4 regions of the Pantoea sp. B65 genome follow, and region 3 is predicted to be linked to each of the others. Evidence: predicted binding sites of a transcription regulator. Region 3 holds the regulator's gene; each other region holds the start of a gene.

The links. Region 3 encodes PurR, which represses purine synthesis genes. Its sites were predicted from a motif close to CANGCAAACGTTTGCNTG; they were not measured.
Region 1: tusA (sulfurtransferase TusA) is a predicted target of PurR. The motif match lies at 4,040-4,057, and genes of this name have one in related genera.
Region 2: pyrD (quinone-dependent dihydroorotate dehydrogenase) is a predicted target of PurR. The motif match lies at 2,924-2,941, and genes of this name have one in related genera.
Region 4: rbsD (D-ribose pyranase) is a predicted target of PurR. The motif match lies at 5,411-5,428, and genes of this name have one in related genera.

Annotation. Positions count from the first base shown of each region.
Region 1 covers NZ_JAHXPU010000015.1:354,843-362,986, forward strand. The annotation lists gene JWF83_RS04480 (Gfo/Idh/MocA family protein) at 1-545, shown strand, start outside; gene JWF83_RS04485 (sugar phosphate isomerase/epimerase family protein) at 620-1,504, shown strand; gene iolE (myo-inosose-2 dehydratase) at 1,551-2,447, shown strand; gene JWF83_RS04495 (DcrB family lipoprotein) at 2,511-3,068, opposite strand; gene JWF83_RS04500 (7-cyano-7-deazaguanine/7-aminomethyl-7-deazaguanine transporter) at 3,191-3,856, opposite strand; gene tusA (sulfurtransferase TusA) at 4,134-4,379, shown strand; gene JWF83_RS04510 (zinc/cadmium/mercury/lead-transporting ATPase) at 4,469-6,736, opposite strand; gene JWF83_RS04515 (lysoplasmalogenase) at 6,865-7,491, opposite strand; gene JWF83_RS04520 (DUF2500 domain-containing protein) at 7,664-8,017, shown strand; gene JWF83_RS04525 (DUF1145 family protein) at 8,067-8,144, opposite strand, start outside.
Region 2 covers NZ_JAHXPU010000041.1:172,411-180,554, reverse strand. The annotation lists gene ssuC (aliphatic sulfonate ABC transporter permease SsuC) at 1-85, opposite strand, end outside; gene ssuD (FMNH2-dependent alkanesulfonate monooxygenase) at 95-1,240, opposite strand; gene JWF83_RS21185 (sulfonate ABC transporter substrate-binding protein) at 1,252-2,214, opposite strand; gene ssuE (NADPH-dependent FMN reductase) at 2,225-2,776, opposite strand; gene pyrD (quinone-dependent dihydroorotate dehydrogenase) at 3,034-4,044, shown strand; gene JWF83_RS21170 (cell division protein ZapC) at 4,230-4,775, shown strand; gene JWF83_RS21165 (YcbX family protein) at 4,833-5,954, opposite strand; gene rlmKL (bifunctional 23S rRNA (guanine(2069)-N(7))-methyltransferase RlmK/23S rRNA (guanine(2445)-N(2))-methyltransferase RlmL) at 6,331-8,144, shown strand, end outside.
Region 3 covers NZ_JAHXPU010000036.1:250-8,393, forward strand. The annotation lists partial or broken gene JWF83_RS14335 (RHS repeat-associated core domain-containing protein) at 1-1,156, shown strand, start outside; gene JWF83_RS14340 (YnhF family membrane protein) at 1,249-1,338, opposite strand; gene purR (HTH-type transcriptional repressor PurR) at 1,639-2,664, shown strand; gene punR (DNA-binding transcriptional activator PunR) at 2,696-3,604, opposite strand; gene punC (purine nucleoside transporter PunC) at 3,718-4,923, shown strand; gene cfa (cyclopropane fatty acyl phospholipid synthase) at 5,331-6,479, shown strand; gene JWF83_RS14365 (riboflavin synthase subunit alpha) at 6,586-7,236, opposite strand; gene JWF83_RS14370 (MATE family efflux transporter) at 7,470-8,144, shown strand, end outside.
Region 4 covers NZ_JAHXPU010000015.1:2,293-10,436, forward strand. The annotation lists gene rbsR (ribose operon transcriptional repressor RbsR) at 1-588, opposite strand, end outside; gene rbsK (ribokinase) at 594-1,523, opposite strand; gene rbsB (ribose ABC transporter substrate-binding protein RbsB) at 1,588-2,463, opposite strand; gene rbsC (ribose ABC transporter permease) at 2,493-3,464, opposite strand; gene rbsA (ribose ABC transporter ATP-binding protein RbsA) at 3,461-4,972, opposite strand; gene rbsD (D-ribose pyranase) at 4,980-5,399, opposite strand; gene JWF83_RS02955 (YgiW/YdeI family stress tolerance OB fold protein) at 5,592-5,987, opposite strand; gene qseB (quorum sensing response regulator transcription factor QseB) at 6,210-6,872, shown strand; gene qseC (quorum sensing histidine kinase QseC) at 6,869-8,144, shown strand, end outside.

The DNA.
Region 1 (8,144 bases), on a different contig from region 3:
ACCCGACGGTGCCGGAAAATTACACCACTGATATGGCGATCACCAACACCCTGATCCATGAGCTGGATGTGCTGCGCTGGCTGACCGAAGATGATTACCGCTCCGTGCAGGTGGTATTCCCACGCACCACCGCTAAATCACATGCCCGACTGAAAGATCCGCAGATCGTACTGTTTGAAACCCAGAAGGGGATTCGCATTGATGTCGAGATCTTCGTTAACTGCGCTTATGGCTACGATATTCAGTGTGAAGTGGTCGGTGAAGAGGGGATCGCCAAACTGCCTGAGCCGCAGGCCGTGCTGATGCGTAAAGAGGCTAAACTGTCTGAAGCCATTCTGACCGACTGGAAAGACCGCTTTATCGATGCTTACGACGTTGAGCTGCAGGCGTTTATTAACGATGCCACTGCCGGTCAGCTGAAAGGCCCATCGGCCTGGGATGGCTACGCCGCTTCAGTCGCCGCCGATGCCTGTATTAAAGCGCAGAACAGCGGCGCCATTGAGCCGATTTCACTGCCTACCCGTCCAGCTTTCTACGCTAAGTAACCGCCAGCGCGACCCCTGAAGAGTAGCGGGGTCGCGCGGCAATAACCTGCTATTGATTATCCAGGGAGAGACTGATGAAAATCGCTTTTGATGTTGATGTCATTAAAGATTTGGGCATCACCAAAATGGTTCACCAGGTCGCGGACTGGGGCTACAAATATATTGAGCAATCACCGCATCCGCAGATTAACCCGTTCTATAAACATCCGAAAGCCAGCCGTGAAATTATGACGGAGTACAAAAACGCGCTGAAGGCCACCGGTGTTGAGATCTCCTCTTTTATCGTGGTTTATCGCTGGTCTGGCCCCGATGAAGCGCGTCGCCAGGCGGCAGTAAGAAACTGGAAACGCATGATTGAGATCGCGGTGGAAATGGGCGTGCCGGTGATTAACACCGAGCTGTCCGGTACCCCGAATGAGCCGGAAATCTGTGAAGAGATGTTCTATCGCTCAATGGAAGAGTTGCTGCCAATTATTGAGCGTGAAGGTATCCGCGTCGAAATTCAGTCTCATCCATGGGATTTCTGCGAGGAGAACAATCCAACTGTGGATATGGTGAAATCATTCCGCAGCGATCATGTGAAATATCTCTACAGCGTGCCGCATACTTTCTTTTATGACAAAGGGAAGGGCGATGTGAAAAGCATGCTGGAGTATGCCGGTGACGATCTGTCGCATGTATTGATCGCTGATACCATGAACCACACCAAGAATTGCCGCTATATCGTCAACCCGCCGGGCGTGGATGCCACCATTCACCAGCATGTGGGTGTGGGCGAAGGTGAGGTAGATTTCACGACGTTATTCCAGACGCTGCGCGAGATGAATTTTGCCGACCGCAGTTACAAAATCGGCGGTGAATCGATTATTGCCTCTTCGCTGTTTGGTTACCCGGAAAAAATGAAATTTCAGGCAGTGGAAACGCGCGAACTGATTGAGCGCGAATTGCTGAGTAAATAACACTTATGGCGGCTGAGCCGCCCTATCGAATGTCAGAGGCATTACGATGAACAAAGATAATGTGAAGTTGGCGATTGCCCCGATTGGCTGGACTAATGATGATATGCCGGAACTGGGCAAAGAGAACACCTTCCAGCAAATTGTCAGTGAAATGGCGCTGGCCGGTTTTACCGGCAGTGAAGTCGGCAGTAAATATCCGCGCGACCCGGCGGTATTGAAGCCGATGCTGGAGATTCGTGGGATCCAGATTTGTAACGCCTGGTTTAGTACTTTCTTCGCCCAGGGCGATAAAGCCAAAACCATTGATGAATTCACCAACCATATGAATTTCCTGCATGCGATGGGCGCCAAAGTGATTGGCTGCTCCGAACAGAGCAAGAGTATTCAGGGCACCACCCTGGCGGTGCTGGAAGATAAGCCGTATTTCAGCGATGAAGAGTGGCGTCTGACGGCTGAAGGCTATAACGAACTGGCGAAAATCGCCGCGACGAAAGGCATGCAGGTTTGTCTGCATCATCATATGGGTACCGGTATTCAGACCACGGAAGAAGTGGATCGCTTTATGGAACTGACTAATGACGATGTGTTCCTGCTCTTCGATACCGGCCACGCTTACTACTCTGAAGGCACGCAGGAGAAGATGCTGGCGCTGCTGACAAAATATCTGCCGCGTATCAATCATGTGCATCTAAAAGATGTGCGCGATGAGATTGTGGCGCAGGTGCGCAATGAGAAACTGTCATTCCTCGACGGCGTGAAGAAAGGCACCTTCACCGTACCCGGCGATGGCGTGATTGATTTCAAACCGGTGTTTAAAATCCTCGACGATTACGGCTATAAAGGCTGGATGGTGGTGGAGGCAGAACAGGATCCGGCGCTGGCCAACCCGTTCGAATATGCAGTAAAAGCGCGCAAATATATTCGCGAAACCGCAGGCCTGTAACTCACGGGCGCCGGTCAGTGAAAAACGTAAGGGGAGGCATTGATGCCTCCCCTTTTACCCGGCTTATTTCAGCTCAATGGTATTAATGATATTTTCCGCGTCGGTCTGCGCCTGCTGCTGATTATCCGCTGGCAGCGTTATTTGCAGTGTCAGCAGTTTGCCATCAACTTTACTCAATACCACCGAAGACCAGGAGGACTGGTTATTCGCTGAAATCACCGTATCCAGCTGTTGCGCCGGCTGACCTTTCAGATCGATGGATTTATTGGTGACCACCTGCAGTTGCGGATCGCGGTTACGCTGCTGCGCTTCCAGACGTTTAGCCAGCACATCCAGCGCTTCGCTGGTGGCGTCGCCGTTAATCACGATAATCGCCTTCTGACCAGACTCATCGGCATAAACATGCATATTGTTGGCCTGAGTCCCGAGCTTGCCGCTTTTATCGGACATGCCTGCCGGTAATTTGAAGTTCAGTTTGCCATCCATCAGATTGACGGTCTGCGCCGACTGGCTGCTGCTTGCGCCATTATCATTGGCAGCCGCTTTATCATTTTTACCGTCACAGGCGGCTAAGCCCATCACCAGCAAACCGATTCCTACATATTTCGCAATGTTACGCATCAGGATCCCTTTATATTAATTGCGTACAGATTTTCAGGCATTTATACAAACTGAATCAGCCGGTAAAAGCAACCGGCTAACTGTCACAGAATATACTCACCCCGCCTGGCGCGTCAGCAGCGTTATCCGAAATTCAGTTCGGTTTTATTGTTGCGTTCAGCGAGGCGTTTTAGCGCGGCATTCAGCAATACGCCGTAAGCCGGCAGGAAGAAGATCATGCAGATCAGCACTTTGAAGCTGTAATCCACCATGGCGATCTCCACCCAGTTCTGCGCCATAAACGGGTCCGGACTTTTGTAGAAGGCAATAAAGAAGAAGGCGAGGGTATCGCTGATATTGCCAAGGAACATGGCCGCCGCAGGCGCTACCCACCAGCTGGCTTTCTGCCGCAGACGGTTAAACACATGCACATCAAGGATTTGCCCTAAGGCATAAGCCATAAAACTGCCGCAGGCGATACGGGCGACAAACAGATTCATCTCGCGCAGTACCGCTAAACCCTGCCATTCGCCCTGATAAAACAGCGAGGAGAGGGCATAAGAGATAAACAGCGCCGGGATCATCACCAGCAGAATAATACGGCGTGCCAGTGGCGCACCAAAAATGCGTACTGTCAGATCGGTTGCCAGGAAGATAAACGGAAAGCTAAACGCACCCCAGGTGGTGTGTAAACCAAACACGGAGATTGGCAGTTGTACCAGATAGTTACTGGAAGTGATCACCAGCAGGTGGAATAGCGATAGCCATACCAGCGCATAAACGCGCTGACGCGGGGTAAACGAAATCATATGTAGCCTTTTTAATGGATGGGGTGAGGGAACCCAGCAAGAATTTTTTCGGACTATCTGTTTTTGCCATGCTGCTCGCGCACAGTGGCGAGCTAACTGGCGGCAACGATAATGCCGCTGATACCAGTAAACTAATCGGCCGGAATCTTACCGCTTTCATCTTCCTTTGCAATGGTTAATTTTAACGCAAACGTTAACGTATGGCATCTTACTTGCGCAGCAAGCGCTCAGGGGTAGAATAAGCGGCAATCTTGTTTTACTGCTGTATGAGAGTGCTATGAGCGATATCTTCGCCAATCCGGATCAAACCTTAGACGCGCTGGGCCTGCGCTGCCCGGAGCCGGTAATGATGGTGCGCAAAACCGTGCGCGTTATGCAGGAGGGAGAAACGCTGCTGATTATTGCCGATGATCCGGCGACCACCCGCGATATCCCCGGTTTTTGCCGCTTTATGGAACATACCCTGCTGGCACAGTCTGTTGATGCCGCGCCATATAAGTATCTGTTAAAAAAAGGCTTATAGCCGGACTTATCCCTGGCTGCGCGACGATGTTGCAGATAATCGCGTCTGCGGGCGGTATGGCTGCCGCCCGCAGAGAAGAGTGACCGGAACTATTTCTTCTGCAATAAGCGTAACGCATTCGCCGTGACCAGCGCGGTAGCCCCTGAATCGGCCAGTACCGCCAGCCACAAGCCGGTGATCCCCAGCAGCGTCGTCAGCAGGAATATCGCCTTCAGACCCAGCGCAATGGTGATATTTTGCCGGATATTGGCATGGGTGGCGCGCGACAGGCGAATCATCGCCGCCAGACCGGTCAGATGATTGTGCGTCAACGCGGCATCGGCGGTTTCCAGCGCCACATCGCTGCCGCCACCCATCGCAATGCCAATGGTGGCGGCTTTCATCGCCGGCGCATCATTAATCCCGTCACCGACCATTGCCACCGGTTGTTGCTGATTCAGCTCCGCCACCGCCTGAACTTTATCGGCCGGTAACAGACTGGCGCGGTAACCGATGCCCAGCTCAGCGGCAATCGCCGCCGCCGCCCGTGGGTTATCGCCGGTAAGCATAATGCTGTCAATCCCCAGCGCTTTCAGCTGGTTGATCGCCTGCAGGGCATCATCGCGCACACGGTCGCGCAGCGCAATCAGGCCAATTGGCTGCTGCTCTTCCAGCACCACGACGGTGGTTTTACCCGCGGACTCCAGTTCGGCAATTTTCGCCTGCCAGGCATCCGTCAGCTGGGTCAGTTTTGCCGGCGCGCTGATTAGCAGATGTCGCCCGTTGATACTGGCCTCGACGCCGCTGCCTGCCAGCGCCCGCTGTCCGCTGGCCAGCGGGATCGGCTGATTCAGCGTGGCGGCATGCGCCACAATGGCGCGCGCCAATGGATGCGATGAACCGGTTTCTACCGCAGCGGCTTTCAGCAGCAGGGCATTTTCATCCTCGCCGTTCAGCGCCACCACATCAGTGACCACCGGTTTGCCTTCCGTCAGTGTGCCGGTTTTGTCAAAGGCGATAGTGCGTACCGCACCAAGACTTTCCAGCGCCGCGCCGCCTTTAATCAGCGCGCCCCGGCGAGTGGCGGTCGCCAGTCCAGAGGTAATCGCCGCCGGAGTGGAGATCACCAGCGCACAAGGGCAGCCAATCAGTAATAGCGTCAGCCCTTTGTAGATCCAGGGTTGCCAGGCCGCAGCAAACAACAGCGGCGGGATCAGGGTAACCAGCAGCGCCAGCGCCATAATCGCCGGGGTGTAATAGCGGCTGAAGCGATCGAGGAAGCGTTCAATCGGCGCCCGACGCTGTTCGGCCTGTTCTATCAGATGCAGAATACGGTCAATGGCGCTTTCGCCACTGCGTGAGACCACTTCCATCTGTACCTGACGATCAACGCTGGTACAGCCTGCCGCCACTTTTTCCCCCTGCTGGCGTTCCACCGGCACTGACTCACCGGTCAGGGCGCTTTCATCAAAGCTGGCAAAGGCATCAAGCAGGCGGGCATCGGCGGGTAAGCGCGCCCCTGCCGCCACTTCAATAATATCGCCAGGGCGCAGCGTATCGACCGCCACCGTCTGGCGCTGGTCGCCGCGGATGCGCACGGCGGTGTCCGGTTTTAGCGCCATTAGCGCGCTAACGCCGCGGCGGGCACGGCTGGCCGCGAAAGACTCGAGGCGTTCGCCAACCAGAAACAGCAACAGCACCATTGCGGCTTCGGCGGTGGCGCCGATAAACAGCGCGCCAATGGCGGCAATGCTCATCAGGGTTTCAATGGCAAAAGGCGTGCCGCTACGCATTAACTGCACGGCTTTTTTACCGACCGGCCAGATACCCACCAGGGTGGTGGCGATAAATGCCATGCGTCCGCTGTTCTCATCAACGCTACTGAGTAGCCAGCTGGCCAGCATCAACAGGCTGAGCAGGATAATGGCGCGATTCTCTTGCCAGAAACTGGCGTCCGGCGCCGCGTTTTGGCCGCTCTGGCTACTCTTCAGAGTAAAGCCAGCCTGTTTTACCGCCTGCTCGACATCTTTGCTGATATCCGACCCGGCGTTAACCACCAGTTTTTCGGTGGCGTAAAGCACCCGGACCTCGTTCACCCCCGCAAGGCGGCTGACGGCGGTTTCGATTTTTCGTGCGCAGCTCGGGCAATCCATTCCGCTAACTTGCCAGCTAAAACGTTCGCCGGCAGGGGGCCTGTCGCCCTCGTCGTCGGGACTATCGCCCGATGCGCAGGCGCCATCCTGACAGCAGCTGGCCTCGACCGGCGCGGCGGAGAGCGTGGTGATTTTCTGGATAACCGGGCGTGCCGGTGTGGTGCTGCATGCCGGCTTTTTCGCCGCGTGGCGTTGGCCGCAGCCGCAGGAAGAGTGTTGATGCATAAAACCTCCCGAAGAGTCAGACAGCGGGCGATGCTGCCCGCCTGTCTCTGCATCCTACACTCTGGAGTCAACTCCAGAGTCAAGCATCAAATGCGAATTTTTCTCAACGGCTGCGGTTTTTTTACTGCCTACAGATAAAGTGAACGCACAATCATAAAGTGGCCCATAAAGTAACAGGCAGCGATAATGGCGCGATCGGCGCTGAAACGGCGGCGATAATGGCTGAAAAACCAGACTATGCTGGCCAGCAGCAGGAACAGGGTGCCCGCCAGCAGCGAGAAGCTGTAATCGGTGGGGTTGAAGAAATATTGTTCGGCCGTCAGCCATACCATCACCAGCGTCATACCAATAAAGGTACAGATCGGCCAGCGTAACTCTGCAAGGCGCGTCCAGATGGTGGCGATCAGCAGCGCACCGATAATCACCAGCGTCAGCGGAATCGGCCAGAAGAAGGCCAGCGTCATATGCCCGGCAAAGCTGATGGTATACAGCAGGTGCGAAAGGAAAAAGGCGCCAACCGCATACAGCATGCGCTGTTGCGGCAGTAGCGTCAGCGCATCGCCAATCAGCGTTGCCAGCAGGCCGAGTAAAATCAGATAACCGCTGGTGTTCAGCACTGGCGCCTGCCATGCCCAGGCCAGCAGCAGCAGCAGGGTCACCGGTTTGAATACCCAGCGTTGCCATTGTGGACCACGATATGATGCATCAACATACAGCCAGCCCGAAAAGAGCACGGCTAAAAAGGACCAAAGCATAAATTTATTCCTTTTTTTGCGGACTTATGTCTTTAAACATACAGTTAAATTCCCCTCAGGTCGATCTCAGTCCCGGTTATGGGCTGCAGATGTGACAATAGTAGCTATCTGGTTGTATGCTTTTGCCCGTTTTAAAATATTCAACCAGAAACCAGAGGAGCACGAGAGAAACATGAGCAAGCCACCGCTAATTTTTTTCATCGTACTGGCGATTATTGCCATTCTTGCCACGCGCCAGTTTATCAGGCAGCGGCGCGAAGTGGCGGTCAATGACGCCTCACCGCTACGCGTTATCCCGGTTGAAGTAAAGGCCAAACGGGAAGTCGCGGTATCGTCTCGCCGTTCGCGGCAACGTGAAGTGATACCGGTTGAAGACATGCGTTATGAAGCCTGGTTCCATCCCTTAAACGGCGCCGGTGATTTTAAGCTGGTGCTGAGTGCCGAAGATTATCATCAGATCGATAAGGGCGTGCGCGGGAAGCTGCAGGTGAAGGGATCGCGTTTTATTTGCTTTGTACCGACCTGATATTAACCCGGGAGGCGCCACACCTCCCGGTCATCGGCACTGACCGCGGCTATTTGGGATAGTGTTTTTTCTGCCACGCCAGCAGTTCAAATACGCCAAAAAAGAAGATTTTCGCCTGGGTCAACTT
Region 2 (8,144 bases), on a different contig from region 3:
AGGCAACTTGCCAGACTACAATCAGTAGTGCCGGCAGTGCCCAGGGAACCAGCTGGTTAACCACCCGGTTGCGTCGCTTGCTCATCGTCACCTCTTAGCTTTGCGATACTTTTTGCGGGGCGAAGCCATGTGCCACTGCTTCACCGTGGGCTGATATTTTAGACGGCTGTGGGATCGTCGGCACGTTCAGGTCCAGATGTGGGAACAGCAGTTCGCCGACGCGATAAGCTTCTTCCAGATGGGGATAGCCGGAGAGAATAAAGGTCTCAATCCCGAGGTCGGCATATTCCTGCATCCGCGCCGCCACCGCCTCACCATCACCCACCAGCGCAGTACCGGCGCCGCCGCGTACCAGACCGACACCGGCCCACAGGTTCGGGCTGATTTCCAGCTTGTCACGGCGTCCGCCATGCAGGGATGCCATACGTTGCTGGCCCACTGAATCGGTACGGGCAAAGGCCTGCTGCGCTTTGGCAATGGTGGCATCGTCAAGATGGGAGATCAGCCGCTCAGCCGCCTGCCAGGCTTCTTGATTGGTTTCGCGTACGATGACGTGCAGACGGATACCAAAACGCACGCTACGCCCCTGTGCCGCCGCTTTAACGCGTACCGTTTCAATTTTCTCTTTCACCTGTGCCGGAGGTTCCCCCCAGGTCAGATAAACATCCACCTGCTCTGCGGCCAGATCCTGCGCCACATCCGAGGAGCCGCCAAACCACAGCGGCGGACGCGGTTGCTGCACCGGTTTAAACATCAGGCGCGCACCGCGCACATGAATATGCTTGCCTTCATAATCGACGGTTTCTCCTTCCAGCACCCGGCGCCAGACGCGGGTAAACTCTGCCGATTCGGCATAGCGCTCGCGGTGGTCGAGAAACACGCCGTCTCCGGCCAGCTCTTCAGGATCGCCGCCGGTGACCAGATTAAACAGGGTGCGGCCATTAGAGAGGCGGTCAAGGGTTGCTGCCTGACGCGCAGCCTGAGTAGGGGAGATCACCCCCGGTCGCAATGCCACCAGAAAACGCAGACGCTGGGTTACCGGGATCAACGAAGCCGCGACCAGCCACGCATCCTCACAGGAGCGACCGGTCGGGATCAGTACGCCAGCAAAACCCAGACGATCGGCAGCCTGGGCAATCTGCTGCAGGTAGCCGTGATCAACCGGACGTGCACCCTCAGCGGTACCAAGATAATGGCCATCACCGTGAGTAGGCAGAAACCAAAAAACGGAAAGACTCATGATGCGCTCCTTTATGGGTTTACCGGGCTGTCGTGCCAGATGCGATCGGCAATATTGACTTTCACCGGCATTAAATGATTTTCATAAAACAGATCGGCGGTCTGTTGCTGCGCTTTGACAGTTTTCTCATCGACCGGCGTAATTGCCGTTGGCGGACGGTGGCTGAGATAGCTGGCAATCACCGGTTTCGGCAAGCCCATCGCCTGCGCCAGCAGGTCGATGCTTTGTTCAGTCTGCGTACGCGTCAGGGCATCTGCCTGAGTAAAAGTATCCAGTACCTGACGAACAAAGGCGCCATGGGCATGGGTAAAAGTACGGCTGGCGAGATAGAAGGAGCCGGTCTGATTCAGATCGGTGCCATCTTTTAACACCCGGACATCGCCCTGCAACCATGCCGCAGAGTAGTAAGGATCCCAGATCGCCCAGGCATCCACGTCGCCTTGCTGGAATGCCGCGCGGGCATCGGCCGGCGTCAGATAAGTAGCTTTGATATCGCTGAAACTCAGACCGGCCTGGCGTAGCGCGCGTAGCAGCAGATTGTGGGAGCTGGAACCTTTCTGAAAGGCAACTTTATGCCCTTTCAGGTCCGCCACGGTGTTCAGCGGGCTGTTTTTCGGCACCAGAATCACTTCCGCTTTTGGCTTTGGTGGCTCCACGCCGACATACAGCAGGTCAGCGCCGGCGGCCTGGGCAAAAATCGGTGGAATATCGCCGGTGCTGCCGATATCAATGCTGCCGACATTCAGCGCCTCCAGCATTTGCGGTCCGGCGGGGAATTCAACCCAGCGGATGTCAGTGGCGGGAAATCTTTTCTCCAGTAACTGATGGGATTTCGCCAGCACCATGCTGACCGACCCCTTTTGATAGCCAATACGGAACTGTGCGGGGGCTGGCGCATCGGCGCTGGCCTGGCCGCTGAAAGCCAGCAAGGCGCTCAGTGCGACGCCAGAAAGCAGGGAAGTTAATCCTTTCATACCGGGCTCCTTATACTGCGGTGGCCAGCGTATGATGTCGTCTTGACAGCGCCTGCCAGAAGGCATCCAGCGACTCATCCAGACGCGCGGCCAGCACCTGATTCACTTCCGGCTGGCGATCGTAATGGGTGATTTGCGAATCATCAGCAAAAACGCCGTGTAACACTTCCTGCGCCTTCAGCGCGTTCAGTACCGGCTTCAGGGCGTAATCCACCGCCAGCATATGCGCGACAGTGCCGCCCGTCGCCAGCGGTAATACCACTTTATGCTCGAGTGCGCGCTCGGGCAGCAGATCCAGTAGGGTTTTCAGCGCGCCAGAGAACGAAGCTTTATATACGGGCGTGGCGACAATTACCCCGTCGGCACTCTCCAGGTCCTGTTTCAGCGCCAGCAGAGCGGGTGAGTCAAAACGCGCGTAGAGTAAGTCTTCAGGCTGGAAGTTGTGCAGATTCCATGGAATCACTTCAACGCCACGCTTTTCCAGCTCCGTCTGGCAAAGGGTTAACAGTGCCGTGGAGCGTGAAGGATAGCGAGGGCTTCCCGCCAGAGTAATAACGCGCATAAAGACTCCTTATAACTAAAAGTTATTGATTAATCTTAATTCAGAACAGATGAGGTTATCCTGACAGAGGCGCGGGAGGCGATTAAATGATTTATCCGGGAAATCTAAGTCAGATTTGAGATAAGAAGTGCAATCAGCGGCATGCTGTGGGAAAACGTTTGCGTTTATTTCACCTGATTTGTTTCAGATCCTGTTTTTTCTTCTCTTTATCCCGGATAATACCGCCCCGATTTGCCATCGGGAATTCAGGAGTATGCATGTACTATCCTTTCGTTCGTAAAGCGCTGTTTCAGCTCGATCCAGAGCGGGCGCATGAACTGACTTTTCAGCAGTTACGCCGACTTTCCGGCACCCCATTTGAAGCCTTAATCCGGCAGAAATTACCGTCCAGACCGGTAAAATGTATGGGGCTGACGTTTAAAAATGCATTAGGACTTGCCGCAGGGCTGGATAAGGATGGCGAGTGCATTGATGCTTTAGGCGCCATGGGCTTTGGGTTTGTTGAGGTCGGCACCGTGACGCCACGCCCGCAGGCTGGTAATGACAAGCCACGTTTGTTCCGTATTGTTGCCGCCGAAGGGATCATCAACCGGATGGGTTTCAACAATCTGGGCGTCGATCATCTGATCGAAAACGTCAAGAAATCGCACTTCACTGGCATTCTCGGCATTAATATCGGCAAGAATAAAGACACGCCGGTAGAGCAGGGCAAAGATGATTATTTAATTTGCATGGAGAAGGTCTATCCCTATGCGGGTTATATTGCCATCAATATCTCTTCGCCGAACACCCCGGGTTTACGTAGCCTGCAATATGGGGAAGCATTAGACGAGCTGTTGGCGGCGATTAAAATAAAGCAGAAAGATCTGGAAAAAATCCATCACAAATATGTGCCGGTAGCGGTAAAGATCGCGCCGGATCTGTCGGAAGAGGAGTTGATCCAAATAGCCGGCAGCCTGCTGCGTCATAATATTGATGGTGTGATCGCCACCAATACCACCCTCGATCGTTCTCTGGTTGCCGGTTTAAAAAATTGTGACGAGGCGGGAGGTTTAAGCGGGCGTCCGGTTCAGTTACGCAGTACGGAAGTGATTCGCCGTCTGGCTCAGGAGCTGGAAGGCCGCATTCCGATTATCGGTGTCGGCGGCATTGATTCACTGGTTGCTGCGCGTGAGAAAATCGCGGCCGGCGCCACGCTGGTGCAAATATATTCCGGCTTTATCTTTAAAGGTCCGTCGCTTATTAAAGAGATTGTGACGCAATTGTGACCTGCCGATAGAGCAATTCTGCGCTAAATTGGCCAGAGGCTTTATTTCTGCCTCTGGCTCGTTTATATTTTATCCCATTCAGTCATTATTTAGTCTATTATTCATTTTGCCGTTGAGTTTCGTTTTGTATCTGCAAGGTGCAGGAGAGCGGCGTTAGTAACAATTTATTTCTTAAAGGGCGTACCATGAGAATTAAACCTGACGACAACTGGCGTTGGTTTTTTGACGCAGAGCACGATCGAATGATGCTCGATCTGGCGGATGGTATGCTATTCCGTTCCCGTTTCCCGCGCAAAATGCTCACCCCTGATGCTTTTGCCGTGTCGGGTTTCTGCGTTGATGATGCTGCGCTGTTCTTTACCTTCGATGAAAAGTGCCGCATGGCGGATCTGAATGCCGATCAGCGTGCGGAACTGGTACTGAATGCGCTGGTGGCCACCCGCTTCCTGAAACCGCTCATGCCTAAAAGCTGGCATTTTGAAAGTTATCACCACGCTGAATGGCGTCCGGGTGAGGGCGATATGGTACGGGTTAAGCTGTGTGAAAATGGCCAGCTGGCGTGTTTACTGGTGGTGGAAAGCGGTGAAAATGCCGCGCTTTGTCTGTTGGCGCAAAGTCAGCTAACCCTGGCGGGACGTAATATGGTGCTGGGCGATGCGATCAAAGTTATGCATGACCGCCTGCTGCCCCAGGCAAAAAAAGAAGCCTTGCGCTACGACCAGGCGGTATAACGGCGGCAGCCATACATGACTGCCCTGCATAATTACGCCCGGCGCTAAATAAATCTGTCAGGTCAGTTCTATATCGCCAGCCGGAATACAACTACACGCCAGAATAGTGCCATCGTTACGAATGGCGCCCTGCTTCATGGCTCTGACCTCGCCGGAAACCAGCGTCATTTTACAGCTGCCACAGATGCCGGCGCGGCAGGAGTAGGGGATACTGTGTCCCTGCATCTCTAACTGCTCCAGTAAAACCTGCTGGTTATTACCGCTGAAACTGCCGCCCTGATAACCAATGGTAACGTTGCCTGCCGCCTGCGGTGTGACCTGCAGGGTTTCCACTACCTTGCCGGCGCCATACGGGCGCGGTGGTTTGCTTTTCAGCACTTCAAGCTGGTCGCCAACACGGATAACACCGCTGTTGCGTGCAATCAGATTCAGGCCAAAATCAACATCACCACTGTCATCCAGTGCGCTACGGAAAGATTGTAAGCTGGTCAGCGGCTCGCCGCCGGGATGTTTGCGTCCGCGCTCCGGACTGACAGTGGTGAATATGCAGCGACTGCAGGGTTTCGGCACCTCAAAAGTAATATCGCCAATGCGTATCACCGACCAGCTATCTTCCGCCCAGGGCGCGGCGCCAGTCACCACCAGGTTTGGACGAAACTGCTCCACTTTGACGCTGGCCGGACAGCGCTGCTGCAAATCGAACAAAGAGGCATCGTTAACCAGCAGAAACGGATAGCCGTCGGCAAATCCCAGCGGCACTTCAGGCTTTTTCTTCACCCGGCGCGTCATTTCCGCGCCAACCCAGCGCAGCTGTACCGGACGCGGAAAGAAGCCGCTCAGCCAGCGATTAATACTTTCCGGGGCGATCAGCGCGGTAAAATGGTTGCCCCAGACTTCAGTCGGCGCGGATTCAGCCGCGAAATCAGTAAAGCGCACGTTGGCGCTGCTGCCATCCGGCGCGCTCAGCCAGAGACCCTCCAGCGTCAGCGCCGGGGTAAATAGCACCATTTGCGGAAACTGGCGGGCGGTAATAAATTTTCCATCAGGCTCGGTGATCATAAAGATACGATCAAAAGCGAGGCCGCTTTCCAGCACCCGGGCGTGGGAAAGCTGTAGTCCGCGCATCGATTTAACCGGATGAATAAACAGGCGTGACAGAGTGACAGATGTTGTATGCATAAGCTTTTTGATGATTTGAAATAGTGATAAAAGCATACCTTTATTCAGCGATTTCCACACTATAACAAGCTGCGGATTTTGCCATTGATTGCAGGGAGTGCTGTGACGCAAATAATATGATTTCAGCAGGTAAACAACCCTCTCACCGTACAAATGCTAATTGATTCGGTAATATCAGGCCGCTGGGGTGATTAAAGCTGATAAAACCTTGCAGCAGCGCCAGGGATGGGGCAGATGTCCCGCTGATCGCTAGCGTTCTGTTGCCCGCGAGGCTGCCACCCCGAAGATAGCTTGCAGCGTGATGGTCAATATTTATGACATGCGCCCGTGATTAGCTATAATGCGCAACAATTTTCTCAGGACAGTAAGTGACGATATGAATTCTCTGTTTGCCAGTACGGCGCGTGGGCTCGAAGAGCTATTAAAAAGTGAACTGGAAGCGCTGGGTGCGCATGACTGTCAGGTCGTCCAGGGCGGCGTACATTTTCAGGGAGACGATCGTTTACTCTATCAGAGCCTGATGTGGAGTCGGCTGGCGTCGCGCATTCTGTTGCCGTTAAGCGAATGTGGCGTCTACAGCGACCTCGATCTCTATCTTGGCGCCCAGGTGATTGACTGGACGGCGATGTTTGACAGCGACCGTACCTTTGCCGTGCACTTTAGCGGCACCAATGAGGTGATTCGCAACAGCCAGTTTGGTGCGCTGAAGGTGAAAGATGCCATTGTCGACAGTTTTACGCGCAAAAATCTGCCGCGTCCGAATGTCGATCGTGAACAACCTGATATTCGCGTAAACGTCTGGCTGAATAAAGATACCGCCAGCATTGCCCTCGATTTGAGCGGCGACGGGCTGCATATGCGTGGCTATCGTCAGCAGGCTGGCCAGGCGCCGTTAAAAGAGAACCTGGCCGCAGCGATTGTGATGCGCTCTGGCTGGCAGGCGGGCACCCCGATGATCGATCCGATGTGTGGTTCCGGCACGCTGCTGATCGAAGCCGCGATGATCGCCAGCGACCGTGCTCCGGGTCTGCATCGTACCCACTGGGGCTTCCTCGGCTGGAACCAACATAACGACGCGCTATGGCGCGAAGTGGCCAGCGAAGCCCAGGTGCGTGCGCGTCGTGGCCTGCAGGAGACTACGTCACGTTTCTGGGGTTATGACAACGACCCACGGGTGATGGAACGTGCGCGCGCCAATGCGCGTCGTGCCGGGCTGGCGGATTTAATTAGCTTTGAGGTGCAGGATGTCTTAAAGCTGGCGAACCCGTTGCCGGAAGGTCCGGCCGGTACGGTATTGAGTAACCCGCCTTACGGCGAACGTCTGGAAAGCGAACCGGCGCTGATTGCGCTGCACAGCCAGCTGGGGCGCATTATGAAAAGCCACTTTGGCGGCTGGAATCTGTCGCTGTTCAGCGCCTCGCCGGAACTGTTAAGTTGTTTACAGCTGCGCGCTGAGCGGCAGTTTAAAGCGAAAAATGGTCCGCTGGATTGTGTGCAGAAAAACTATCAGCTGGTTGCCAGCACCACCGCTGGCGGCGTGGCGCAGATTGCGGAAGATTATGCGAACCGCCTGCGCAAAAATCTGAAGAAGCTGGAAAAGTGGGCGAAACAGGAAGGCATCGAGTGCTACCGCATTTATGACGCCGATCTGCCAGACTATAATGTGGCGGTCGATCGTTACGGTGACTGGGTGGTGATTCAGGAGTATGCTCCGCCAAAAACCATCGATCCCAATAAAGCCCGCCAGCGTCTGTTTGATGTGATTTCAGCCACGCTCAGCGTGCTCGATCTGCCCGCTAATAAGCTGGTAATGAAAACGCGTGAAAAGCAGAAGGGCAAAAGCCAGTATCAGAAACTTGGCGAGAAGGGCGATTTCTTCGAAGTTTCCGAATTTAATGCCAAATTATGGGTTAATCTGACCGACTACCTCGACACCGGTCTGTTCCTTGACCACCGTATCGCCCGTAAAATGCTGGGGCAAATGAGTAAAGGAAAAGATTTCCTCAACCTGTTTGCCTATACCGGTAGCGCCAGTGTGCATGCCGGACTGGGTGGCGCGCGCAGTACCACCACGGTGGATATGTCACGTACCTATCTGGAATGGGCAGAACGCAACTTACGTCTGAACGGACTCACTGGCCGTCAGCATCGTCTGATGCAGGCCGATTGTCTTAGCTGGTTGCGGGAAAG
Region 3 (8,144 bases):
CAGCTACGATAACCTCACCGGCAGCAGCGGGCTGGAAGTGGATGCGCAGGGCGAGTTAATCAGTCAGGAGGAGTATTACCCGTATGGCGGTACGGCGATCCGCACGGCAAGAAGCCAGGCGGAAGCGGAGTATAAAACCCGCCGCTACAGCGGCAAGGAACGCGATGCCAGCGGGCTGTATTACTACGGTTACCGTTATTATCAGTGCTGGGCCGGGCGCTGGCTGAGCGCCGATCCGGCCGGGAACCTGGCCGGGCTCAATTTGTATATAATGGTAATCAATAACCCGGTGAGCTATCGTGATCCTGATGGGTTAATGCCACATAGAATTTATCCACCTGGCGAGCACCCCGATACTGATCAACGCATCTATAAAAAACTATCACAATGGACGGCAATGCATGGTGCTGAAATTATCGCTGAGAATCTGACGATCATTGCACAACAAGATAAAGAGAAACGGGTAGTGATTGAAAATAGTTTAAAACGCGCTAAAACGGTACTGGATAGGGCTCTGCTTATGGCACATAGTCATCCTTCCGCCACACAAACGCTGCTTGAACCCTATATAGGTAAAGCTGATGTTGAGTTATTTTCATCATTAGTCAAAGTTTGGGCGATGACCAGAGATGTTATTCAGACGATTCGGAATGATACAGTAAAACGCTCGCGATTTTCCCTAATAAGATATTTGCATGAAAAATCCGATGTTATCGCTGCGGCAATAGCTGATGAGGGCGCAGTTATTCTGGCTGAAAGCTTTTTTAGCGACTCCCCTGAGGTCAGGGTTAAAAATCTGATTCACGAATACAGCCATATGGAAACATTCAAAGATACCGCTTTGGGATTGAGTGTAACCGGTCCGGAAACGACCGATTACTGGTATCTTGATGATGAAATGACGGCAGAGCATTCCACAGATATTTTGTCACAGGGTATTATGGGGATCAAAGAAGAGGAAGGGATTTTCCAGACGGATGCTATCAGGAATAAAATAAGAGAATTAACCGGATACCCTACCCTGACGCGCAGGCAAGCTGTACGCGGCTTTAATAAATATCTTTGGATCCGTCAGGCGCTGGGGGTGCTTAATCCCGATACTGTCGCCGGATCGGGGATGGCGATTTACCGTGCCAGCGCTCACTATTTTGCGTAACATCAACGCATAGATGCAAAAAAAAACGCCTGACGCATACCCCATCAGGCGTTTCTTACCGCTAGTGGAAAAACCGCCGGGTGGTGAGAAAATCAGTTCATCACCGCAACAAAGCTAAAAGCGATAATCACTAACAGTGAGCCAACGGTGGTCATCAGAGATAACTTCAGATTGGTATCCATACTACGCTCCTAAAAGACCCATAAGTCATGAGTATACAATCAATAACTGTGTGGATTTTCCCACAGTTGCAAGTAAAAATCTCGTTTTCTTCTCACAGCCTTGATAGAATTCTTTTTTTCCGTTGCGCAACAACTGCAACACCGCGTTACTTGCCGTGTTTCCTGACGTCATTCTCCTTCCCGACGTCACTCAGAATGCAACAATGAACCCCCATGGCCGCCTGAAAATCGCCAGGGGTACGCAAACGTTTAACATGCTATTTATCAATGCGTTGAGATAAGCGCAGGAGTACCAGTTTAATGGCAACAATTAAGGATGTGGCGAAACGCGCCGGTGTTTCCACCACCACCGTTTCACATGTCATCAATAAAACACGCTTTGTCGCTGAAGATACGCGCGAAGCGGTTTGGGCCGCCATCAAAGCGCTGCACTACTCGCCCAGCGCCGTTGCACGTAGTCTGAAGGTTAACCATACCAAATCGATTGGTCTGCTGGCGACCTCCAGTGAAGCGCCCTACTTTGCTGAAATTATTGAAGCGGTAGAGACCCGCTGCTTTGCCAAAGGCTATACGCTGATCCTCGGTAACGCCCATAACGATCTGCAAAAGCAGCAGGCGTATCTGTCGATGATGGCGCAAAAACGCGTCGATGGCCTGCTGGTGATGTGTTCTGAGTATCCGGATGACCTGCTGAAAATGCTGGAAGAGAATCGCAATATCCCGATGGTGGTGATGGACTGGGGCGAATCGCGCGGCGACTTTACCGATACCGTGCTGGATAATGCCTTTGAGGGTGGTTATATGGCGGGTCGCTATCTGATCGATCGCGGCCACCGCGATATCGGCGCGATCCCCGGCCAGCTGGAGCGTAATACCGGCGGCGGCCGTCATGCCGGTTTTCTGAAAGCGCTGCACGAAGCCAGCATCCATGTGCGCGATGAGTGGATTGTGCAGGGTGACTTTGAACCGGAATCCGGTTATCGCGCCATGCAGCAAATTCTGTCGCAGAAGCAGCGGCCAACCGCAGTGTTTTGCGGCGGCGATATTATGGCGATGGGGGCGATTTGCGCCGCCGATGAGATGGGCCTGCGGGTGCCGCAGGATATTTCGGTGATCGGTTATGATAATGTGCGTAACGCGCGCTATTTCACACCGGCGCTGACCACTGTGCATCAGCCAAAAGAACGTCTCGGGCAAACCGCCTTTGATATGCTGCTGGACCGCATTACCAGTAAACGCGAAGATCCTCAGACCATTGAAGTGCATCCTTCACTGATCGAGCGCCGTTCCGTCGCCGATGGCCCATTCCGCGATTATCGTCGCTAATCTTCTGGCCGGCCACGGCGGTGGCCGGTGATCACGCCTCGTGCAACCACTCGGCATTCATGGTTTCCGCATCGCCCAGATAATCCAGTAGCCAGCTCAGCGCCGGCGACGCGCTCTGTTCTGCCCAGCTGACGCAACATGGGCTGTCGGGAAAACCCGCCGGCAGGCTCAGCTCCGTCAGTTCGCCACTGGCGAGCAACGGTGCGGCGAAGTGCCCGGGCACCATACCAACGCATAATCCCGCCAGCAGACAATCAAAGGCGGTATCCCAGTCCGGCGCCACCAGACGCCGCTGATTATCCAGCGTCCAGGTAATCCGCTTCGGTAAGCTGCGCGAGGTATCTTCCAGCACCAGCGACGGCCACTGACGAATCGTCTCTTCCTCTATCGTTCCCTGCTGCCGCGCCAGCGGATGTCCGGCACTGACCACGCAGCGCCAGTTTAGCGCCCCCATATCGCGAAAACCAAAACGCCCGCCGACCGGGATCGCCTGGGTGGCGCCAATCGCCATATCAACCCGCCCGTCCACCAGCGCATCCCAGACGCCATTAAATACCTCATGGGAAACCAGCAGTTCCATATCCGGGAAATGGCGATAGAAATCGAGTACCAGCTGGCGGCTGCGCTGCGGTTTAACAATCAAATCGATCGCGATACTTAACTGCCCGCGCCAGCCATTGGCCACCTGCTGACACTGACGGCGGGTGGCAAGCATTTTTTTGATAACAGCGCGGCCTTCCTGAATAAAAACTTTACCGGCAGCGGTAAGTACCACATCGCGATGGCGGCGTTCAAACAGCTGAACCGCCAGCCACTGCTCCAGCTGACGTACGGTATAGCTGACCGCCGAGGGCACACGATGCAGCTCACTGGCGGCGGCGCTAAAACTGCCGGTACGTGCAACCGCATCAACCACTTCAAGAGAATGTTCTGACCACATATCCTGCCTGCAAAATTTTTCAACGCAATAGGCAAATATTAGCGTTTCACAAGCCACAGTGCACCCGCTTACACTCTGCGCGTTACATCACCTGCATAAAAAAGAGTTATCTGATGATCAAGTCAAAAGGATTTATTGTTTACCTGGCGCTGTTAAGCATGCTGGGTTTTCTTGCTACCGATATGTACCTGCCGGCGTTTGGCGCCATGCAACAGGACCTGCACACCCATCCTGGCGCTATCAGCGCCAGCCTGAGTATCTTCCTTGCCGGTTTTGCCTGTGCGCAACTGTTCTGGGGGCCACTGTCGGATCGCATCGGGCGTAAACCGGTGCTGGTAATGGGGCTGAGTCTGTTTGCCCTCGGTTGCGCCGGTATGCTGCTGGTGCAGGATGCCACCCTGCTGCTGGTGTTGCGCTTTATCCAGGCGGTGGGGGTCTGTTCCGCAGCGGTCAGCTGGCAGGCGCTGGTCGTCGACCGCTATCACGGTGCGCAGGCTAATCGTGTCTTCGCCACCATTATGCCGCTGGTAGCGCTCTCTCCGGCGCTGGCGCCGCTGCTGGGCGCCTGGCTGCTGAACCATTTTAGCTGGCGCGCGATCTTTGTCGCACTGCTGCTGATTGCGCTGGCATTGCTGATCCCGACGCTGCGGCTTAAATCTGCGACAGTAAAAAACCGCGTCAGCGTGCAACCCCTGGTCAGCTTTCTGCTGTTGCTGAAATCGCGCATCTGGAGTGGCAATGTGCTGATTTATGCCGCCTGTTCCGCCAGTTTTTTTGCCTGGCTGACCGGTTCGCCGTTTATTCTTGCCGATCTGGGGCTGACGCCAGGCGATATCGGTCTGAGTTATATTCCGCAAACGCTGGCTTTTTTACTGGGTGGTTTTGGCTGTCGCGCGTTGCTACAGCGTCTGGCAGGCGCCACCCTGTTGCGCTGGCTGCTGCTGGGTTATGCCATCAGCATCAGCGCCATCTTTGCCGTGGCGCTGTCCGGCCAGGTAACACTGACGGCGCTACTGGTCCCGTTTTGCGGTATGGCGATGGCGAATGGCGCGATCTATCCGATTGTGGTGGCTAACGCACTGCTGCCCTTCCCCGAGGCCACCGGAAAAGCCGCAGCATTACAGAATATGCTGCAACTCGGTCTGTGCTTTCTCGCCAGCATGGCCGTATCGACGCTAATTGCCGAAACGCTGCTGACCACCACCGCAATTATGTTGCTGACCGTTGTTCTTGCTTTGATCGGATATGCGCTACAATTTCAGCGCAAGAGCGAAAAACAGCGGTTGGTCAAAGCAGTCGACGCCACATCACATCAGTGAATGAAATCATTTAGTTAGCTCGCTAACAATATTGTATTGAATATTGCCTGCCGTGAGCATATACTCATCTAAGGCAATATTATATAACAATAAATTAACATTATTTGGTCAGACCTGACAGGGCTGTCGTGGTGTTTTACGGCGTGGCATTCGCAACGCATCTCTGCAGGACCAAACCTGAGTATCGATATTGCAGCCAGTCGCGGGAAACCGGGGCAGCATATCTGCCGCCTGCGCTACTAACATCGCTGCAGCATCAGTAAGGCAAGGTATTTTTCGTTCATTTTCAATCCTCTGTTAAACGTCGGATATCAGGCGCACGGATTTTCCGTGAGTTCTCTCACAATCCTGTAGAAATTAGCTATTCTAATTCTCAGGTTCTAATCACAGCAGGTGATGGAGAAGCTATGAGTTCATCGTGTATAGAAGAATTGGGCCTGGAAGAAAATCACTGGTATCGCATCGTCCATGAAATGCTGCAGGTAGCCGGTGTGGAAGTGAATGGCTCTCACCCCTGGGATATCCAGGTGAAAAATCCCGATTTTTTCCGGCGTGTATTGCAGGAAGGCTCACTGGGGCTCGGCGAAAGCTATATGGATGGCTGGTGGGAGTGTGAACGCCTCGATATGTTTTTTCATCGGGTGTTAAAACATAAACTTGACCAGCAACTCCCGCGCCATTTCAAAGATACGTTGCGCATCGCAGCGGCACGGCTGACTAATCTGCAATCAAAAAAACGCGCCTGGATTGTCGGCAAAGAGCATTACGATCTCGGTAACGATCTTTTCTCATTCATGCTCGATTCCCATCTGCAATACTCCTGCGGTTACTGGAAACAAGCGAAGACGCTTGAAGAAGCGCAGCAGGCCAAGCTGAAAATGATCTGCGAAAAACTGCAGCTGCAGCCAGGCATGTCGCTGCTGGATATCGGCTGCGGCTGGGGCGGTCTGGCGGCGTTTGCCGCGCGCCATTATCATGTCAGGGTAGTCGGCGTGACTATCTCTGCCGAGCAACAGAAACTGGCGCAACAGCGTTGCGAGGGTCTGGACGTGACCATCCTGCTGCAGGATTATCGCGATCTGGCGCAGAAGTTTGACCGAATTGTTTCCGTGGGGATGTTTGAACATGTCGGGCCGAAAAATTATGCCACCTATTTTGACGTTGCCGACCGCAATTTAAAACAGGATGGCATTTTCCTGCTGCACACCATTGGCACGATTAAAACCGATATGAACGTTGACCCGTGGATTGATAAATATATCTTCCCGAACGGCTGTCTGCCGTCGATACGTCAGATTGCCGATGCCAGTGAGCCGCACTTTGTGATGGAAGACTGGCATAATTTTGGTGCGGATTACGACACCACCCTGATGGCATGGTATCAGCGTTTCCTTGAAGCCTGGCCGCAGCTGGCGGAAGATTACGGCGAACGATTTAAACGGATGTTTAGTTACTACCTTAATGCCTGTGCCGGTGCTTTTCGCGCCCGCGATATCCAGTTGTGGCAAGTGGTATTCAGCCATGGGATTGAGGGTGGATTGCGGGTACCGCATTAACGACGGGATGTATTAATGCAAAGGGAGGCATTAATGCAAAGGGAGGCATTAATGCAAAGGGAGGCATTAATGCCTCCCCTACGGTTAGGGTGTGATAGATCGCCCTTTATTGTTCTGCCGGGGATTCCGCTTCCGCCAGCAGCGCCGCTTCGCGCTGTGCCAGAACCCGCTCCACCGTTTCCACTATCGCCTGGGTCTGTGGGTCAATTTCAATATTGACACGCTGCCCCAGTTTTTTCTCGCCCAGCGTGGTACGCGCCAGCGTCTCGGGGATCAGGTGCACGCAGAATTTACTTTTAGTGACATCTCCCACCGTCAGGCTAATACCGTCAATACCGATATAACCTTTACGCAGAATAAATTTCATCACCTCTGCATCCTGCGGTTTAAACCAGATTTCGCGATTATTCTCTGAATTAATAATCTTGCAGATCTCAGCGGTGGTCATAATATGGCCGGACATTAAATGGCCGCCGATCTCATCGCTAAATTTCGCCGCACGTTCCACGTTAACTTTATCGCCGCTCTCCAGCTCACCGAGATTGGTAATACGCAGCGTCTCTTTCATCAGATCAAAACTGACCTGTTCACCGTCAACCCGGGTAACCGTCAGGCAGCAGCCGTTATGGGCCACCGAGGCGCCTAAGGCCAGGCCTGGCATCATCTCAGCCGGTAATTTGACGATGTGCGTACGGAAATTGGTTTTCTCTACAATAGACAGCACCTCAGCGGTGCCCTGCACAATACCAGTAAACATGCTTCAAGCCTCAGTCTGTTTTTGGCAATCTTAACACATCTGCCATGCTGCTCTGATACCAGCCGGCAGCAACCTGTGCTGAGTGTATAACATAAAGAGCGATTATCAGGCCAGGTGATTGGCTTAAAGCGCCACGACCGTTACACTACGCGGCTTAATCTACTGATTTATATTCATTCGCCCATCAGGGCGTTAAATTTTTTCACCCTGATAAAACCAGACAAGGTGTTTGTGTGCAGAAGTATCTGACAGAAGCGCGTCAATTATTAGCCCTCGCCATCCCGGTGATCCTCGCGCAAGTCGCGCAGACCGCCATGGGTTTTGTCGATACCATTATGGCCGGCGCCGTCAGCGCCACGGATATGGCCGCCGTCGCAGTCGGCACCTCCATCTGGTTGCCGACCATCCTGTTTGGTCATGGCCTGGTGCTGGCCTTAACGCCGATTGTTGCGCAGCTTAACGGTTCCGGCCGCCGCGATCGCATTGCCCATCAGGTTCGCCAGGCCTACTGGCTGGCGGGATCGGTTGCCGTACTGATTATGCTGGTGTTGTATAACGCCGGCTTTATCATCAGCGCGATGAAGGGGATGGACCCGGAGATGGCGCGTATTGCCATTGGTTATCTGCATGCCCTGCTGTGGGGGGCGCCTGGTTATTTATTCTTTCAGGTGGCGCGTAGCCAGTGTGAAGGGCTGTCGAAAACCAAGCCTGGTATGGTTCTGGGTTTTATCGGTCTGCTGGTCAATATTCCGGTTAACTACATTTTTATCTATGGCCATTTCGCTATGCCGGCGCTGGGCGGCATTGGCTGTGGCGTCGCCACCGCCTCGGTATATTGGGTGATGTTTATTCTGATGAAAGCCTGGATCAATCGCGCCTCTTCACTGCGCGATATCCGCTTAGCCAGC
Region 4 (8,144 bases), on a different contig from region 3:
GAGACGCAGCCGGGCTGGCGTTTTATCCTGCGGGCCGGCAATACAGGCGATCCGGGTGTAGCCACGTGCAATCAGATAGGCGGTGGCCTGCTCGCCCCCCAGTAATGAATTATCCTGAATAATATCGCTATCGCCGTCAAACGGCGCCCAGTCCATCATCACAGAAGGAATCGATGGATAGCGGTTCAGGATCTCCAGCGAGGGTAAATGGCTTTCGGTACACATGATCAACAAGCCATCCACTCGCTTCTGTAGCAGAGTTTCCAGACTGCGATTCATGCGCTCCTCATCGCCGGCGGTATTACACAGCACCAGACTGTAGCCACGTTGATAACAGCTATTTTCGACACCATGCACCACTTCGGAATAAAACGGGTTACTACTGGCAGTCAGCAGCATACCAATGGTACGGGTCTGATTGATTTTCAGGCTGCGCGCCAGCGCCGAGGGCGCATAGTTCAGCTCCCTGATGGCATCATCAATTTTTTTGCGTACCGCATCGCTAACAAAACGGTTGTTATTGATGACATGAGATACCGTTGAGGTCGATACGCCCGCTAAACGGGCGACATCTTTCATCGTGGCCAGGATACTTACCTCTGCTGTTGCAGGAAGCTATCAATCTCTTCGCGCCATGGCACTGAAGGTTGCGCCCCCGGACGTGTGACGGCAATCGCGGCTGCCGCATGGGCAAAACGCACCGCTTTATCCATTGGTTGCTGCTCAAGCAGTGCGGTGATCAGCGCGCCATTAAAGGTATCACCTGCAGCAATGGTATCGACGGCGGTCACACGGAAACCAGCAATACGCTGGCCCTGCCCGTTATCGCTCAGCCAGACGCCACGGCTGCCAAGCGTAATCAGTACCTTACCGATGCCTTTGCCATGCAGCACTGCCGCCGCACGCGCGGCATCTTCATCGGAACGAACCGCAATGCCGGTAAGGATCTCCGCTTCGGTTTCATTCGGGGTAATCATATCCACCAGCGACAGCAACTCATCGGACAGCGGTATCGCTGGCGCAGGATTCAGGATCACCTGCGTCTGATGCTGGCGTGCAATACGCGCGGCGGCCAGCACGCTTTCCAGCGGTGACTCCAGCTGCATCAGCAATGCCGATGCCTCGGCAATGGTTTGTTGATGACGGGTAACCCGTTCCGGCGTTAATGCCGCATTGGCGCCGGCATATATCGCGATGGAGTTTTCTCCGTCACCATTAACGAAAATCAGCGCCACCCCGGTTGTGGTTCCGGCGATCACTTCTACCGGCGAGATATCAATGCGATCCTTTGCCAGCTGCTGACGCACGCGCTCGCCAATATCATCTTCGCCAACACAGGCAATAAAGGCGATATCCGCGCCGCTGCGACCGGCAGCCACCGCCTGATTCGCCCCTTTCCCGCCAAAAGCGATCTGATACTGCTTGCCGATCACCGTTTCTCCCGGGCGCGGAAACTGCGCCAGGTTAAGGATGTGGTCCGCATTAATGCTGCCAAGAACAGCCAGTTTACCGGTTTTAGTCATATGTGAATCGTCCTAAAAAGTGCGCCACCGGAAAGGGTGGCGCGGTGCCCTGCTTTTCTTTGATTTATTTGGTGACCAGCTTCAGGTCTACCGGATTGATCGCTTTAACTTTCTCGCCTTTCAGCACTTTATCAGCCACCTGCACGCCGATAACACCGATCTGCTCCGGCATCTGAGCGACAGTTGCCGCCATTTTTCCGCCTTCAACCGCTTTCATACCGTCAGCGGTACCGTCGAAGCCCACCACCAACACATCAGATTTACCTGCAGTTTGCAATGCGCGCAGTGCGCCCAGCGCCATTTCGTCATTCTGCGCAAATACTGCCTGCACATCAGGATGTGCGGTCAGCAGGTTCTGCATAACGTTCAGGCCCTTAGTACGATCGAAGTCCGCAGGCTGGCTGGCAAGAATATTGAATTTGTGTGCATCAGCAGCCTGTTTGAAACCTTCACCACGCTCACGAGCAGCGGAGGTCCCGGCCAGCCCCTGCAGTTCGATAATTTTGGCGCTTTCACCGAGTTTTTTCGCAATATAGTCACCGGCCATTTTACCGCCAAAACGGTTATCAGAGGCCACGTGGCTGACCACGGTACCCTGTGACGCGACGCGGTCAAGGGTGATCACCGGGATTTTGGCCTGGTTGGCCATTTTCACCGCGTTGCCTACCGCATCGGAATCGGTTGGGTTGATCAGCATTAATTTGGTGCCGCGTACCGTCAGATCCTGCACGTTAGCCAGCTCTTTCGCCGGGTTGTTCTGTGAATCCAGCACCACCAGGTTATAACCCAGTTTGTCGGCTTCTTTCTGTGCCCCCTCTTTCAGTGAAACGAAAAACGGGTTATTCAGGGTGGAAACCACTAATGCAATAGTGTCTTTCGCCAGTGCATTGGCACTGAGGGTGGCGCTAAGTAATACAGCAAGTGCAGTCAGTTTTTTCATTTTTTATTTCCTGTCCGGGTAGAGAAGAGTTATTTACTGCTTTTGTTATCCACCAGCACCGCCAGCAAAATTACCGCTGCTTTTACGATCATCTGGTAGTAAGAAGAAACACCTAATAAATTCAGTCCGTTATTCAGGAAGCCAAGGATCAGCGCACCAATCAGGGTGCCGACAATACGTCCTTTACCACCTGCAAGGCTGGTACCGCCCAGCACTACCGCCGCAATCGCATCCAGTTCATAACCGGTACCGGCCGTCGGCTGCGCCGAAGAGAGGCGTGCGACTTCAATGCTCCCCGCCAGCGCTGCCAGCATGCCGCACAGGGAGTAGACAATGATTTTCACCCGGTTCACATTGATGCCGGATAACTGCGTTGCCGCTTCATTGCCGCCAAGCGCATAGATGTAGCGGCCTAACCGGGTGTGATGCAGCATGTACCACGCCAGCAGAAACACGATAGCCATCAACCAGATCGGCGTCGGCACCCCCAGCGGGCGACCGATACCAAACCAGCCCAGCAAATCAGCATTGGCATCAAAGCCGGTATTAACCGGGCTGCCGTTGGTGTACACCATGGTGACGCCGCGCAGCAGCAGCATCATCACCAGGGTGGCGATAAATGCCTGTACTTTCCCTTTCGCCACAATGGTGCCGGTAATCGCGCCGATAAAGGCGCCAAGCGCCAGCGAAGCCGCCACCGCCACCAGCGCATTGACCTCCATGCCAACCAGTGACGCAGCCACCGCGCCGGTCAGCGCCAGCAGTGAGCCAACCGACAGGTCGATACCGGAGGTCAGGATCACCAGCGTCATCCCCACCGCCATAATGGCGTTAACTGAAGTCTGCTGCAGAATATTGAACAGGTTATTTACCGTGAAAAAATTCGGGCTCAGGCTGGAAACAACAGCGATCAGCACAATCAAGGCAATCAGCGATTTCTGCTCCAGCAGCCACGCTTTGCTAATCTGGCGGCGGCGTACAGGTAAACTTTGCGTACTCATAAATGTGCTAACTCCTCGCTGTGTTGCTTGCCCACTGCTGCAGCCATAAGGGCTTCCTGGGTGGCTTGTTCAATGGTGAAATTGCCGCTCAGGCGGCCTTCATGCATCACCAGAATGCGATCGCTCATGCCGAGTACTTCCGGCATTTCGGACGACACCAGAATGATGCTCAGCCCTTCTTCTTTAAACTGGTTGATAAGCTGATAGATCTCTTTTTTCGCCCCGACATCCACGCCACGCGTCGGTTCATCAAGGATTAACACCTTCGGGCGGGTCATCAGGCCGCGCGCAATCGCCACTTTTTGCTGATTGCCGCCGGAAAGCAGGCCTATCGGCTGCTCCATTGACGGGGTTTTCACATTAAACAGGCGGATAAAGTCGCCAACAGCCAGCCGCTCCTCCGCATGTTTCAGACGTCCGCCACCATGACTGAAGTAGCCCAGCGCGGTGAGAGACATGTTCTCTTTTACCGACATCCCCAGCACCAGGCCGTCACGTTTTCGATCTTCAGAGATATAAACAATGCCATTAGCCAGGCCCTGCTGCGGCGAACGCGTCTGTACCTCATGACCATCCAGCGTTACCTTGCCGCCGGTACGCGGTAGCGCGCCGTATAACACTTTCATCAGTTCGGTACGTCCGGCGCCCATCAGGCCGGCCACCCCCAGAATTTCACCTTTGCGCAGGTTAAAGCTGACGTTATCGACGCCCGGTCCGCAAAGATTCTCCACCTGCAGACGCACCTCACCCGGCGCTTTATCGAGACGCGGATACTGCTCTTCCAGCTTACGACCGACCATCATTTCAATCAGCGACTCTTCGCTCAGGCTGTCCACCGTGCGCTCGGCAATAAACTGCCCATCGCGAAAAACGGTGACGTCATCGCAAATTTCGAAGATCTCTTTCATGCGGTGTGAGATATAGACGATGCCGCAACCCTGCGCTTTCAGCTCCCTGATCACCCGAAACAGCGAAACGGTTTCCGTGTCGGTCAGCGCATCGGTTGGTTCGTCCATCACGATCACTTTCGACTCAAAGCTCAGCACCTTGGCGATTTCCACCATCTGCTGATCGCCAATCGACAAATCACCCACCAGCTTATGGCTGTTAAAACGCAGATTGAGACGCTGCAATAGCGCATCGGCGGCGCTATACATTTTTTTCCACTCAATGCGGCCAAAGCGGTTAACAAATTCACGCCCGAGAAAAATATTCTCCGCAATGCTGAGTTGTGGGATCAGATTAAGTTCCTGATGAATAATGCCGATACCCGCTTCCTGCGAAGCTTTCGGACCGCTAAAACTGGTTTCATTACCGAGCCATTGCAGCGATCCGGCATCGCGGCTATAAATACCGGTCAGCACTTTCATCATGGTGGATTTACCGGCGCCGTTTTCACCCACCAGCGCCATCACCCGACCTGGATACACCGCCAGCGCGGCACCGGAAAGCGCTTTTACGCCCGGGAAGGATTTATCAATACCTGTCAGTTGCAATAAAGGTTGCATGCCAGCCTCAGAAGGTCACGCCAGCGACCAGGATGACATTCGCATACGGAGAACACTCTCCGCTGCGAATGACCGCCTGACTACGCTGTGTCTGTTGTTTGAACTGTTCATGACTGATGTAACTGATACTGATGGTATTTCCCTGAAGTTGTTGCAAGGATTCGAGCAGAGCGACCAGCTCGCTATGAAGTTGCGGATTATGCTGCTTAATCTCTTCCGCGATGATGGCGCTTTCTACCTGCATCTCTTTGGTTACGACTTCGGTGACCTGCATAAAGCCGGGAATTCCGTGCGTCAACGCCAGATCGATCCGCTGCGGACCTGCCGGAACAGGTAAACCAGCATCACAGATCACCAGGCTATCGGTATGCCCCAAACGGGAAACCACGTAAGAAATTTCAGAATTCAGTAAGGCGCCTTTTTTCATCTTTCACTCCTGAGCGAAACGTTTCGCTGACCGGGAGTGTAAAAAAAACACCGCGGAAAACAATCAGGATGTGATGGAAATGTGATCGCCATCGAAACGTTTCGCTGACGACGGGGGAAATTTTGCTTAAAGCACCTAACCGATAAAAAAACGGGCCAACTTCTGTTGACCCGTTGGTGAGCACTAACTGGGTTACTGAATTTTACGCACGCTTTTCACATCCAGTTCAACCGAATTAAAGTCTTTATCCAGCTTGCCCTGCAGCTCAACGTTGTCGGCCGGAGATACGCTCAGGCCCTGCCAGCGCTTGTGGTCAATTTCCACCGTCATGGTGCCGGACGCGTCATGGAAACTGTAGTCCTCATCGCCAGTACGTTTGTCGATATTGCCGCGCAGCGTCACCCAGCTGTCATCCTTCAGATCCTGTGCCTGTTTAACCGTGACCACGCTACCATTTGGGCCATTAAAGCCCCCCTGCTGCATGGAGGCCGCCGGGGCATTAGGGTCAACAAAGCCACCATTGTTCACGGCAAGCACCGGGGTGGAAACCAGAGCGGCGATAGCGAATAAAGCGGCGGTTTTTTTCATATTATGTTCCTCTTTACCTCAGGATAAGCGGCGGCATTGATGCCGGCCGCCTTTTGTGTGGACACTATTAAAGCAAAGGGTTCTTAACAGGATCTTAAGGACGCAGAGCGCGCCATTTTATTTCTCTATCCTGCGGTAAATAGCCGATTTTCCGCGCCAGAACCTGTACAAGCCGCCCTGCGGTTACGTAGGCTGTGAATCACGCGAGAAAAAGAGACGCCGATGAGAATTTTATTAATTGAAGACGATCGCCTGATTGGCGACGGCATTAAAGCCGGTTTAAGCAAACTGGGCTTTAGCGTTGACTGGTTTTTATCCGGCAAGGAGGGGTTAGTGGCGCCGGAGGCCGCCCCTTATGATGCCGTGGTGCTGGATCTCAGCCTGCCGCATATCGACGGACTGGATATTTTGCGCCAGTGGCGCAAAAACGGTCAGGATGTACCGGTACTGATCCTCACCGCCCGCGACGCGCTGGAGCAGCGGGTAGCGGGTCTGCAACAGGGCGCCGATGACTATCTGTGTAAACCTTTTGCCCTGAGTGAAGTGGCGGCTCGCTTGCAGGCGCTGATCCGTCGTCGGCATGGCCAGCTGCAGCCGACATTGCAGCACGGCGAGGTGGTAATGGAGCCCGGCTCACATAAGGTTACCCTGCGCGGCGAGCCGCTGATGCTGAAATCGCGCGAGCTGGCGATCCTCGAACTGCTGCTGCTGAATGCCGGCCGGGTGCTGACGCGCGCTCAGCTGGAAGAGAAACTGTATGGCTGGGATGACGATGTCTCCAGTAACGCGGTGGAAGTCCATATCCATCATCTGCGCAAAAAACTGGGCAGCGACTTTATCCGCACCGTGCATGGTGTCGGCTATACGCTGGGAGCCGGTTCATGAAGCGCATGAGTTTGCGCCTGCGGTTAATCGTCGGCTTTATTCTGCTGACACTGCTGTGCTGGGGTGTCGCCAGCATTGAATCCTGGTATCAAACCCGCCATAAAATCAACGAGTTGTTTGATACCCAGCAGATGCTATTTGCCAAACGCCTCGCCACCATGAATCCGCAAGATCGCAGCCAGTCAGCGCAATCACTGCCAAAAACCAAACAGCTGGTGCGCCACCATCGTGGTGAACAGGAAGATGATGCGCTGGCGTTCGCCATATTCACCCGCGACGGACAGATGGTGATGAACGACGGCGATAATGGCAAAGATTTCCTGTTTGGCTATCAGCAAAACGGTTTTCGCGACGGCAAGCTGCGCGATGACGACGATCTGTGGCGTATGGTCTGGCTGGCGACGCCCGATCGGCGTTACGTGGTGGTAGTCGGCCAGCAGTGGGAGTATCGCGATGAAATGACGCGCGATATTGTCCAAACCAATTTAACTCCGTGGTTGTTTGCGCTGCCGGTGATGCTAATTTTGCTGTTCTGGCTGGTGACGCGTGAACTGGCGCCGCTAAAACGTATCGCTATGCAGCTGCAGCTGCGCTCGCCGGATGATGGCTCGCCATTAACCACACCTTATTTGCCGCAAGAAGTGAAGCCAATTGTTGATGCGCTGAATGCTCTGTTTGCCCGAATCAATCAGATGCTGCTGCGCGAGCGACGCTTTACCTCAGACGCCGCGCATGAGTTGCGCAGCCCGCTGGCGGCGCTGAAAGTTCAAACCGAAGTGGTGCAGCTGGCGCACGATGACCCGCCGATGCGCCAGCATGCGTTGCGTAATCTCACCGCCGGTATCGACCGCGCCACCCGGCTGGTCGATCAGTTGTTAACCCTGTCGCGACTGGATGGCGAAGCGGCACTGGAAAACCGTCAGCCCATCGATCTGCACCCGCTATTGCAACAGGCGGTTATCGACCACTATCACCAGGCGCAGCAAGCCGGCGTTGAGATCACGCTGCAGTTGCCGGACGAAGCGGTGGTTGTCAGCGGCCATTCGTTGCTGTTAATGCTGATGGTGCGCAATCTGCTGGATAACGCCATTCGCTACAGTCATGCGGGCAGTACCGTCGAAATCAGCCTGCAGCGTCGCGGATTTAGCGTGGCGGATAACGGTCCGGGAGTGGATCAGAATGAGTTAGCACATATTGGTGAGCGTTTTTATCGGCCAGCGGGACAGGAGAAATCGGGCAGTGGTCTGGGATTATCGATCGTCACTAATATCG